3 regions of the Bacillus nitroreducens genome follow, and region 1 is predicted to be linked to each of the others. Evidence: riboswitches for the same ligand, from Rfam matches in the RefSeq annotation. Region 1 holds a riboswitch; each other region holds the start of a gene.
The links. A riboswitch is a leader RNA that binds a small molecule or an ion and turns the genes downstream of it on or off. The one in region 1 is predicted to bind cobalamin.

Region 1 (4,218 bases):
ACTAAATTATGAATTGTAATCATCTACGTTCCCCTCCCACTCTTTCTCTGATTAACAATACGGCAAAAACTGGTGCACCAATTAAAGCTGTCACAACACCAATGGGGAGTTCTTCTGGAGCAATTATCGTTCTAGATACTAAATCTGCTAGTATTAGAAACGCTCCTCCTACCAACAATGAAAGTGGTAGAACATGGCGATGATTGGGCCCTGTAACTATCCGCACTAAATGGGGGATGACAAGTCCTACAAAACCAATCGACCCAGACACCGCCACAGCTGCACCTGTTAGTAAGGAGGCTCCAATAAGGATAGCTAACTTTCCTTTCTTCACATCAACCCCAATATGATCTGCGGCATCCTCACCGAGTGCTAACGCATTCAACTCCCGGTAATGGTAGAACAAAATAAGGAAACCCAACAGCATAAATGGAAGAATCAACTGAACATGACTCCAGCCTCTTAAACCAACGCTGCCATATAACCAATAGATAATTTGAGTCATAGATTCTTGGTCGCTTAGTGAAATAATGAGGGAAACAACTGCACCAATAAACGAACTTACAATAATCCCCGCCAAGATAATCGTTTCAATTGCTAAACTTCGACTACTCAATCGAACCAGTCCGAACACAATGAGAAGTGAAGCAAAACCACTTACAATTGCCACAACAGGTAGCGTAAAGTTCCCTAACCCAAAGATCGAAAATTGAAAAAAGATCACAAAAACCGCACCAAGTGACGCACCAGATGAAACCCCGATTGTATAAGGATCCGCTAATGGATTTCGTAATAAGCCTTGGAAGGCAGCACCCGCTAATGCAAGGGATGCACCTACCATAAATGCCAGCATGACCCGTGGTAACCGGATATTCCAAATAATCATCTCTTCATTTCGAGCCACTTCGGTTAACCAGCCCCAGCCAAAGGTTTTGTCTAGGACAATATGTAAAATCGTTGGAACAGGAACTTTGACACTACTAATCAATAAGCCTAGGAGGGCTGTACTAAGGACAAACCCTCCGCTTAGAATGTACAGCCATGCACTTTTATTGGTTAAAAACGTCTGGGTAAATATGTTTCGCAAGAGTCTCGACTCCTTCAATTAACCGAGGACCTGGTCTCGTAACTGTATCGCTGTCCACATCAAAGACCTGTTTATTTTTCACTGCTGGCACTTCAGACCAGCCTTCACGTCCATATACTTCTTCTGTTGGATTTTCTATGTAGTAGCCATAAGTAGTAATAATTACATCAGGATTTAATTGTACAATTTCCTCCTCTGTTAACTGTACCCACCCTTCATGCTCCTCTGCTACGTTGATTGCTTGAATGGCCTCGATCATTTCATGCATGAACGTACTGGTTCCAGTTGTAAATATATCGGGAGCTGGCGAAACCTCAACCCACACTTTCTTTTTATCCGTAATAACTGAAGCTTTTTCCTTGAGTTCGTCAAAACGATTTTTCATATCAGTCACAATTTCGTTTGCCTCAGCTATAGTTCCTGTCGCTTTTCCAATCATTTCAATATGTTTATATGCATCCTCAAACGATGAAGCACTTCCAATGACAACCACATCAATTCCTGCTTCTTCAAACTGCTTCAAAATATCAGGATGTGTATTGTAATGATAATCCGTCACAAGTGCTAGGTCTGGAAGAAGGGAGAGTACCACTTCCGCATTGATATCCTGTGCCCCTACTTTTTGAATCTCAAGTGCTTCCGCTGGATAATTATCATAATCAGATACACCAACAATTTTTTCACCTAACCCAAGTGCAAATGCAATTTCTGTAATACTTGCCTGAATGGAAACAATGGTTTCAGGCTCATCTTCTATCGTCACTTCTCGGTCCGCGCTATCTTTAATCATAATTGGAAATTCTTGATTGCCATTCTCCGCTTCAACATTTTCAACCTTTGGAGCTTCCTCCTCTTGAGACACTTTTTCCTGCGAACTACAACCCGCTACAATGCCAATCGTGAAAAGAAAAAGTAGGCTGAGTAGACCCCATTTTTTCAACATTTCCTTCATTTAATTTTCCCCCTTTTAATTCTGAACACAAAAAAACGCCATTCCAGAGGAAGAGCGTTTCGTAAAGGCAAAATGAACCACTATTTGTTATCGAACTCTCGTAAAGTCATTCTACGATAACAAATAAATATCATATGATCGATTTTTTTGCACTTTAAACGTTCCTTTCCTCGAGGAAGCTTAAAAAAACAAATAGGCAGGTCTCCTGACTTACGAATCAACGGTTGGTTATTCCTTCCCATGCAAAAAACACAGTGGATCTTATAACCTTCCTCCTCGCTTACAGTGGCGGGACCGTGTTGGACTTACACCAACTTCCCTCTTAGTCTTACATTCTCTTAGAAAAAGAATTGTAAGAAACCTATTTGCGAAATATTCATTTTTTTGTATTCTGAAGAAAGTATAGTACAACCCTATGGTTTTGTAAATAGATCAAGATAGGCGCAGATCCTTTTTGGTAGTTTTTATCCTAATGTAATCACTATTTAAGTAGAGCTTCATCCTCTTGAAAAATTTGCTTACCATCCTTCATATATTCAAACTGCTCCAAGAAAAAACATGATTCAAAATGTGAAGAAAAATTGAAAGAGATGATCGATTCATAAAACTTTTTAAATATGAAGTAAAAGAATATCATAATTAAGCCTAATGCCGCGAAAGCCATTCAACCCTTAGTTATTGAAAACGAATTAAGTTCCAAGAAAAACCAGTCCTACTAGGCACTCATCTATACCTCCTCCCATATGGACACATACACTAGGTTGAAAGCTCATATTAGGTAAACATCACATGTTTTAAAAGGGAATTTATGAGTTTCAAGATTGCACATGAGGAGGAATGTACGATGTACACTCAGTATCAGCCTATTCAACATTATGGAAATGATGAGAGGATTATTCGAAGACCAGGATTTGGGTTCGGCCGTCCAGGATTTGGCTTTGGTCGTCCAGGATTCGGGTTTGGCCGCCCAGGATTCGGGTTTGGCTTTGGTCGTCCTTGGGGCTGGGGCTTTGCACCATTCTTAGGCGGCCTTGCAGGCGGACTACTAGCTAGTGCTTTAGTTCCCCCATTCTATGGATACGGATTCGGATACCCAGGCTTCGGATACGGTTACCCATACTACTGGTAAATGAAACACGGGGACGGTTCGAGACCAGTGAAAAAGTAGAGGTTTTTTTCACTCCCACTCCCATTTCTTCGAAATTTTAAAATTGACTACCAAAAATGGGATTATTTTTATTGAAACTTATTATTATGAGGGGGTGGGTGTTCCATTCCCCCTTTATTTAACTGATGAAGCGGATGCAATAGCTGCTATCCGCTTCAAGTTAACTGCTATGGCTGCCAATTTAGATTGTTTAGACACACTTAATAGACCATACCCCCTGGCTCGGGAGAGGCCGTGAAAACGTTTGAGCTCTGCATTCTTACCTTCGATAGAAGCCCTCTTCTTATATTTTTCTTTAAACTCCTCTGACTTCTGAAATTGTGATATTTCATAAAACTCTGTGGTGTTTTTTCCGACGACAAGGATTCTTCTTGCTGATTTTTTTGCGCATTGGTCATGTAAAGGACAGGTCTTACATTGCTTAATATCGAAATAATATTTATACCCTGTTCTATCACCGTCTTTATTTTTAGTGTTAAAATGTTTCTTCTGAATGGTTGTATTTCCTTGGCTACACTGCCACTCATCAGAGTCTTTGTTATATGTAAATTCACTTTCATCTATTCTATATACAACGGAACTCACAGGAATATAAGCCTTTGCTTCAAAGACTTTAATTTCATCCAAAATTGATTTTCTAAAATATGCTTTATCTGCGTAAACTTCTTTTACCTTAATACCAGAAGATAAAGTGTCATTCAACATTTCATTTGTAAAATTGCCATCCATATAAGATCCGCTGGCTGTACGAACAGAAGTGATAATTCGTTCGTCTGTTGTCATAACAAATTCGGTTTTATAGCCAAAAAAATCTTGGGACTTACTTTTGCGTCCAACCCGAGCATCTTCATCTATAACGGAGCGAACACCTTTTTGCTGCATAAATTTTGGATCGTTAATAATCTCTTTTGTCTTTTTGATCATTTCATTGGTATTTGATTCTGTAGGAGTTACCTGCTTTTCTACACATTCAATCACCCTATCAACGTACTCTTTCATAACAGCCTTCGC
Region 2 (4,218 bases), on a different contig from region 1:
CCGCTGCATAGATTGGATCGATACCATCAGTCGATCCACCTATTTTTGCAGTAGATGAGTTTGGTGCTACCGCCATTAACCACCCATTTCTCATACCGTTTTGTGCAACTTTTTGTTGTAGCGTCTTCCAACGTTGGGTAGTATATTTTCTTCGTGCAAAATAAACGCCTGTTTCCCATTCCGAACCTTCAAATTCTTGATATGCTCCTTTTTCTTTTGCAAGTTCCATCGATGACTGGATTGCATAATAGGCAATATCCTCATAAAGCTCATCTGCTAATTGAACAGCCTCTTCAGATTCCCAGTACACTCCTTTTAGAGCTAGAAGATGATGCCAGCCGAATGTCCCAAGGCCGACAGCACGAAATCTTTTGTTAGTGATTTCTGCTTGTTTCACTGAAATTGTATTTAAATCTACAACATTATCTAGCATTCTAACTTGAATTCGGATCAAACGTTCAAGTACATTTTCTCGTACAGCTCTTGGTAGATTAATAGAAGAAAGATTACAAACCACAAAATCACCTGGTTTTCGAACAATCACTATATTTCCTTTATCATCAATATATTCCTTAGAGATTCCCGTTACAGACATGTTTTGTGCAATTTCTGTGCATAAATTACTGCAAAAGATTGCTGTCCTTCCTTTTCCTAGAAGGTGTTTGTTCGGATTTTGACGGTTGACTTCATCACGATAGAACATATATGGTGTTCCTGTTTCTAGCTGAGCGATCATGATCCGTGCCATAATATCCATTGCTCGATAAGTTTTACGTGGTAACAGTGGATGATTGACAGCCTCAATGTATTTTTCAGTGAAATATTTTTCATCCTCTTCATCGTAAAAATCCTCAAGACCTAACGGATTACCATGTTCATCTTTCCATCCCATTACTTGCTTTACTTCATGTGGACAAAACGTGTGCCACTCCCCAATACTTCTTCCATTTTCATCACATTCTTGGAGCTTTTGCATAAAAAGATCTGGAACAGATACCCCTGTAAAAATATCATGGGCCTTGCGGCGTTCGTCTCCATTGTTTGTTTTCAAATCTAAAAAACCATTCATAATATCTTTGTGGAAAAGATCTAGATAAATCGCGATAGCCCCTTGCCGTTGCCCTAACTGATCAACACTTACTGCAGTATCATTGATAAGTCGAATCCAAGGAACGACACCTGACGAATTCCCCTTAAACTTTTTGATATCGGAACCTAGCGCACGAACCTTGCCGTAGTATACGCCAATTCCCCCACCATCTTTTGACAATCTAGCAATATCCCAATTATTTAAATAAATGCCATCAAGTGAGTCATCCACTGTATCAATAAAGCAAGAGGATAACTGACCAAAACTTTTACCTGCGTTTGAAAGAGTTGGAGTAGCTACCGTCATAAATAAATTACTTAATGCCCAGTATGCTTCTTTCACATAAGTCAGGCGTAGGTCCGTTTTTTCATGTTGCATGAGCGTCATCGCGATGATCATAAAACGCTCTTGAGGCAGTTCATAAATGTTGCGCTCATAATCTCTCGCAAGGTAGCGGTCTGCTAATAAAAATAATCCTATGTATGTAAATAAAAAATCTTTAGTTGGGTCAATAACCTTTCCTAGTTCTTCAATTTCATCTTTTGTATAGGAATCTAGTATGTTTGCCGAATATATGCCTTTATTTGTTAATTCCTGTAGTAACTCAAAAAAGTCACCATATTTTTGTGTACGATTATAGTCCCTGCTCTGTGCTGCTTTCTCATAAAGCTCATTTAAATAAAGATGTGCTGCTAAATAGGTCCAGTTCGGTTGGTCCATAGCAATATTGTTTAAAGCATAAAAAAGGGCTTGCTGATTTGGACCATTCGATAGATTCATACCCCTTATTTTTTCTTTCATTTCTGTTGTATCAATCTGATAGTTTTTCTCAGCATACATTAGTGATTGGAGTACTACTTCTAATTCTCCTTGAGTTGAGATAGTCAATTTTTTTCTCTCCCTTAACTTTTTTCAATACAAAACCAAATACGCAAGCGCCTTGAAAGTGAAACATCGACTAACTACTACCACACCCTATGGCAAACATCGATGTCAATACATCCACGAAAATGCATTCCATTTTCTTCGTGAGATGCTCCTCTCTGAGCCTTCCTTGTCCTGTGTAAGTCCGACTAGCATAAGACGATACGGCTAAAGGCGTGTTTTTTGACCTTCTTGACGGATTTGATATACAACAGAGGGGCTGGTGCGCTTGCTGTATACGTAGATAACTATTTTAAAATTATCTACAAGGTTGAAATCGATAACTTCTTAAACAACAAAAAATCCGCCCAATGAATTGAGCGGATGAAACGATAACATCAAGAGAGCACAAAGATAGAACCCTACCTGTCGCCACCGTTTCATCTTCTCAATCCCCGAAGAAGTGAAACATCTAAAGAAAAGACAGGTCTCCTGACTTATGCTTCATTCTACTTTGAACCCTTCCCATATAAGCACCTTAAAGAGGTATCAAAAATTCTGGTGAAAATGACACATCGACAGGACGTCGCGTTCTTGTTGACGTGGTCCTTTCCATCCTCTTTTTTTGAACTCTAATCTAAGTAATCTTATACAGTGGTCTGTTCATTTCGTCAGCATTTACAGTTGCGGGGGCAGTTCTGGTATTTCACCAGATTCCCTTTTAAGCCTAATCGGCATCTATTTCTCAAGGCAAAACACAATATGTAGTTTCGAAAACAATAAATATATCAATATATGCTATTAATTAAATAATAAGCGACTGCTGTTCTTTTTGCAAGACATATTTTGACAATTATTTCTCGAGAAATAATTTCATATGATCTTCGTCCCGATATCGTCCATTGTATTTGATTGCTCCTTTATCCGTAGCGAACTTTTTAAAGCCTATTTTTTTATATAGTTCCTTCGCATCTGTATTATCAGAATCTACAGTTAAATACAATTGTTCTAATTCTGGATAACTTTCTGCCAATTTTACTGCCTCTTTTAGCAACGCTTTAGCAATTCCCTTACCTCTATGTTGATCATCAACATACATCGCTACAATATTAGCTCTATGTCTTATTTTTCGGCGTGTTTCTCTTACTAATGTAACCATTCCAACTAATTGATCTCCCTCAAAGGCACCAAAAGTTATAATCTCTTTGGATTGTAAACTAACCTTGTATTCTTCTATTGCATTTTCCGTATTTATTGCTTCTTCAAAGGTGACTAAAAACCCATTGGGGTCGGTTGTTAATGCTTTTAATCGTAATTTCCAATACTTCTCTGCATCCTCTGGCTTTAGTTTTCTAATCATCTTAACTCTCCTTTCTAACACCGCCCTTTCTATTTTCAGAACATTATAATGGAATATCAGGAAAAAAGATACAAAAATGTAACCTTCTTCAGGAAACAGAAATCACATTGTAAGCGCTTTCGATTTTTATGTTGACAATGAAAGGGCAAGCAACTCACCATATTTACTTTTTGATGGGAATGCAAGAGTTGCGTTTGATTTTTATACACATACTCTTGGTGGAGAAATTACAGAAATTTAGACATTAGGTGAAACTGAGTATCCAACTCCGCCTGAGGCTGATTATCGAATCATTCATGCAAAATTAAAGAAAGAAGAACTATTTCTCATGGTTTCGGATACATTCCCTGGTCAAGAAGTAACTGTCGGAAATCACATTTCTCTTACACTAGAATGTGAAAGCGAAGAAGAAATTCAAGACATCTACAGCAAATTAAGTCAGAAAGGGGCCATAGATAAGGGCTTCAAGACATTTTCTGGGGCTCAAAATATGCTAAGGTAAAGGATCAATTAGGTCTAATTTGAGATTTAAATTATGAGAATCAGTAAAATCATTCCCATTCATTTATGTTAAATACTCCCTATAAACAAAGCCATAGAACCCTAGTTCTATGGCTTTTGAAGCTCAATACTTCTTACATTTTTATGCCATTTTCCTTCTTACAAAATAGACAAGACTAACTGCTACAAGGATTAGCATCATTCCTGCTACTAATAAGTTTCCTGTATTAGTTGCTGTAGTTGGAAGCTTTTTGCCTTCTTGTGAATTAGATTCATCAGAACCCTTCACTCCTGGTTCTTTATTACCTGAGTTATTTTTATCAGAGTCTTTCGTATCAGGTACTGGAGTCTCCTTAGAATCTTTAACTTCTAGCACTCCAAAAGTACTGAAATGGTCGGTTGT
Region 3 (4,218 bases), 330 kb from region 1:
TAAACCGAGATGGAACGATATTGGTAACAAATCCACCTGCTGAGCGATTTTTGCAAGCTTGGTATTATCAACAAGGTATGTATCAGGATGTTGGAGAAGAACTTCCACCTGAGGTAAGAGATTTATTTCAGCGCTCTGTTTCGTTTGAAAAAGAGCAATTTATTGAGATTAGCCTACAAGGAAGAACGTGGGTTATCTTAATGAGTCCGCTATATAATCAAACATATATCAGAGGTGCCGTTGCTGTCCTTCGTGATATGACTGAAGAAAGGCGTCTGGATAAACTTCGTGAGGACTTTATTGCCAATGTTTCACACGAACTCCGTACCCCAATTGCAATGCTTCAAGGGTATAGTGAAGCAATAATGGATGATATTGCAAGCTCAGAAGAAGAGCGTAAAGAGCTTACTAAAGTGATCTATGACGAATCTTTACGGATGGGGCGACTCGTCAATGAATTGTTAGACTTGGCGAGAATGCAATCAGGGAATATTACGTTGAATAAAGAAACAGTCGATTTCGACTCACTAGTAGAACGTGTGATTCGGAAATTCCAAGGGGTGGCCAAGGAAAATCAAATTACCTTAACTGCTACAAAGGAAGAAGACATAGGGGAAATCTATTTAGATTCTGACCGAATTGAACAAGTATTTACTAATTTGATTGATAATGCAATCAGACATACGGATGAAAATGGTAAAGTTGAGGTCCATGTTACTGGACAGGAGACATCTGTTAAAGTAGATATAACAGACACTGGTACTGGTATTCCAGAAGAGGATTTACCATTTGTATTTGAGCGTTTTTATAAAGCAGACAAAGCAAGAACTAGAGGAAAGTCAGGTACTGGCTTAGGACTAGCTATCGTAAAAAATATTGTGGCTGCGCATAATGGTAACATCTCTGTCCATAGTAAACTTGGCGAAGGAACGACATTTACATTCATAATTCCTCGAAAAAGTGAATAATTTGGTTGAATGTGGCGAAGAATCTTGTTCCATAAGAAACATGTTGTAAAAGTGAAATACTTCAAGTAATATAAATAATGTCATAAAAAATTAAATCATGAATCGGAATTATAGGTGTCAGAGAAGCTTTTTTCTCTTTAGACTTAATAGGGAATCTGGTGTGAATCCAGAACTGCCCCCGCAACTGTATAGGTGGACGAAATGAGAAGAACCACTGTATGAATAAATGGCAAATGCTGTTAATCATATGGGAAGGACTCAAAGTAGGAAGAAACCATAGTCAGTAGACCTGCCTAATTTCGAACGAATTTTAATTCTTCGGGGTGTAGGAATTAACACTAAAGCTTTTGGCTTTATTGTTTTTTCGTATTGTATACAAAGCTCACCCTATTGGGTGGGTTTTTTTATCTTTTGTAGTAGGTGCAAAAAGTACTATACATAGATGTAATAATTAGGCTCTTTGCAAAAAAATGTTGTGTTTAACGTATAAAGTGGAACCAATTGATTGAAGCGTAAAGGCGGTGACACTAGCGGGAAAAGCGTGCACTCGAGGCCAGGTAGGACCCGCGAAAAACTTCCGCTCACAACGTAAATCAAAAGGTTAAAAAAACAACAGATTTTGTGAAAACTGCCATTAACTAACACAGAGGGAGCTAGGGAAATGAAAAAAATATTATTTGTTTTACTATCTTTAGGATTATTATTTGGATGTAGCAATGAAGGAACAACGAACGATACTTCCAATAACGATGCTTCAGAGAGTGCGAATCAAGAAGAAAAAGCTGAAATCGTTACAGTAGTAATTTCTAAAAACAACGGAGAAGAAATCATTGAAGAAAAAGAAATTGAAATTGAATCAGGTAAAGAAGTTACTGTAATGGATGTTATGCAAGAAAATTTTGAAGTCGAGACACAATTTGATGGTGCTTTTGTGGCCAGCATTAATGGGGTAGCTGGAAGTGACGAAGAGAAAACATCATGGTTCTATTACATAAACGGTGAAGAAGCAATGGTTGGAGCAAATGAATACAAAGTGGAGCCTGAAGACAAAATCGAATTTGACTTACACTCGTGGGAATAATTAATGAATGTATCGGTTAAAAACCTTACGCTGCTTTCGATGTTAATCGCATTGTCTGTTGTTGGGAGAATTACATTTACATTCCTTCCGAATGTGCAGCCTACAACTGTGATTATCATCATTACAGGCTTGTTTTTAGGGCCACTTTATGGTGTGATTATAGCTGTTTTAAGCGCAGTTTTATCGAACCTTGTTTTGGGGATGGGTTTATGGACATTCGGGCAAATCATCGCATGGGCTATAATTGGTGTACTTAGTGGATTGATTCGGAAGTACCGCGATCGCATCCCAGCCATTTTGCTGTCCATCTATGCGGTGTTTTGTGGTTTTCTATATGGATTCATCATCTCATTACCTCTTTATTTATTGTCTGGTAAGTTCATTGCTTATTATTTAGCTGGTCTTCCATTTGATTTGAGTCATGCAATTGGAAATGGCGTGTTTTTTCTTATCCTCTATCCAATCTTAAGACTATTATTCTTGAAAAATGTCACAATCGCAAAGTAAGGAAGAATATTACCATAATATTCTTCCTTTTTTCATGAAAACATACTATATTGGGAGTGTAACTTTTTTATGAGTATAAACGACAAATAAATGAACGGGAGGATTTGCTATGGATTCCTTGTTTGAGGAACTATATGAAAAGTATCATCACGATGTCTTCTCCTTCTTATTTTATATGGTAAAAAATCGTGAACTAGCTGAAGATCTCGTTCAGGAAGTTTATATAAGGGTTTTAAAATCATATGATAGATTCGAAGGAAAAAGTAGTGAGAAAACATGGTTGTTTTCAATCGCAAGACATGTTGCCATCGATTCATTTCGAAAACAAAAAGGCTGGAAACAACGTATTTTAGATACCTTTGATTGGAGTCGCCAAGAGGTAAAGGATTATGCGCCACTTCCAGAAGAAATCGCTCTGCAGAATGAGGAAATTCAAACAATGTACCGCTGTTTGGACCGTTGTACCACTGATCAGAGGATGGTGCTCATTTTACGATTTCTTCAATCATTATCAATTGCTGAAACAGCGCAAGCTCTTGGTTGGACGGAGAGTAAAGTTAAGACGACACAACATAGAGGTCTTAAAGTATTAAAGTCGTATATGGAAGAATTAGCTGTAAAGGAGGGAGTAGATGATGAAAAAATCAAAGTGGAGTGATGAAAAAATTGAGCATTTGTTGACACAAATGCCTGAGATTAAAGATAGGCGAGATCCACACGAGATTTATCAAAATATAACCCTTAATATGCATAAGAAAAAGAAGAGGTTCTGGGTTGTACCAAGTATTGCCTCTGCAGCTGCTGTGCTACTATTAGTCATCTTAGCCCCTTCATTCTTAAATAATATGAATAATAGCAGTAATGATTCTGCCGAAATGGCAAAAGAAAATACGCGTTTAGCGATGGATTCAAATTCAAAAGAAACAGTACCAGTGGAAGAAGAGGTAAGCATTCTAGAAAAAAGCCAAAATCCTGAGCGAAATGAAGAATACAATACGTTTTCATTTGAAGATCAATCGAGTCAAAACTATGTAGTAAACACCATTGGAGAAAATGAAGTCCTGTTAACATACGGTGTATATTTAGGTGGAGCCATGTTTCCTGCTGTCGTTTCAATTGCTGTAGAATCAGATGGGGGAAACCTTGTAGAGCAATGGCAAAAGCACCTCTCAACGGTTAATGGCATTATTCGAGCAAACCCAAGTTGGGGAATTGATGAAGTCCCAGAATCCTACTTTTTGGATTTCTCAGAAATAGAAACGAATAACCAATCTAAAGCGGTAAAGGTTGAAGTAAATAACACCATTCAAACAGAGTCCTTTGCGACAGCTGAATCGGATCAATTTAGACAAACAATCAATTCATTCCGATACATGTTACAAGGCTATCAACATGTTGAGCTTTATCAACATAATCAAAAAGGTGTAATCATCGGACAGACGGGTATTGTAGAAAATCATATTGATGTGGAAGAAGATACAAAAAAGGCATATTTATCTTATCAAAATGAAGAATCAGACCGTAAAATTTTAGCCCTATCCTATGATAACTATCAAACAATCGAACAAGCATTTGATGCCATGGATGCAGAAACTGAGCAAGGTGATTATTCTCTTCGTCCAACCATCATATCCGATATAAAAGAAGTTAAGACAGACGAAG

Region 2: linked by a shared signal. The riboswitch ahead of ACWPVE_RS02825 (ribonucleoside-diphosphate reductase subunit alpha) and the one ahead of ACWPVE_RS18570 (ABC transporter substrate-binding protein) in region 1 are both predicted to bind cobalamin.
Region 3: linked by a shared signal. The riboswitch ahead of ACWPVE_RS16860 (DUF4430 domain-containing protein) and the one ahead of ACWPVE_RS18570 (ABC transporter substrate-binding protein) in region 1 are both predicted to bind cobalamin.

What each region holds. Positions count from the first base shown of each region.
Region 1 is NZ_CAXHYI020000003.1:3,007,890-3,012,107, reverse strand. Features, by position in the region: gene ACWPVE_RS18580 (adenosylcobinamide amidohydrolase) at 1-23, opposite strand, end outside; gene ACWPVE_RS18575 (FecCD family ABC transporter permease) at 20-1,087, opposite strand; gene ACWPVE_RS18570 (ABC transporter substrate-binding protein) at 1,050-2,039, opposite strand; cobalamin riboswitch at 2,218-2,419, opposite strand; gene ACWPVE_RS18565 (hypothetical protein) at 2,884-3,168, shown strand; partial or broken gene ACWPVE_RS18560 (IS1182 family transposase) at 3,337-4,218, opposite strand, start outside.
Region 2 is NZ_CAXHYI020000001.1:576,687-580,904, forward strand. Features, by position in the region: gene ACWPVE_RS02825 (ribonucleoside-diphosphate reductase subunit alpha) at 1-1,930, opposite strand, end outside; cobalamin riboswitch at 2,420-2,711, opposite strand; gene ACWPVE_RS02830 (GNAT family N-acetyltransferase) at 2,808-3,314, opposite strand; gene ACWPVE_RS02835 (5'-nucleotidase C-terminal domain-containing protein) at 3,958-4,218, opposite strand, start outside.
Region 3 is NZ_CAXHYI020000003.1:2,673,484-2,677,701, forward strand. Features, by position in the region: gene ACWPVE_RS16855 (ATP-binding protein) at 1-968, shown strand, start outside; cobalamin riboswitch at 1,062-1,279, shown strand; gene ACWPVE_RS16860 (DUF4430 domain-containing protein) at 1,630-2,049, shown strand; gene ACWPVE_RS16865 (ECF transporter S component) at 2,053-2,556, shown strand; gene sigX (RNA polymerase sigma factor SigX) at 2,666-3,214, shown strand; gene ACWPVE_RS16875 (hypothetical protein) at 3,189-4,218, shown strand, end outside.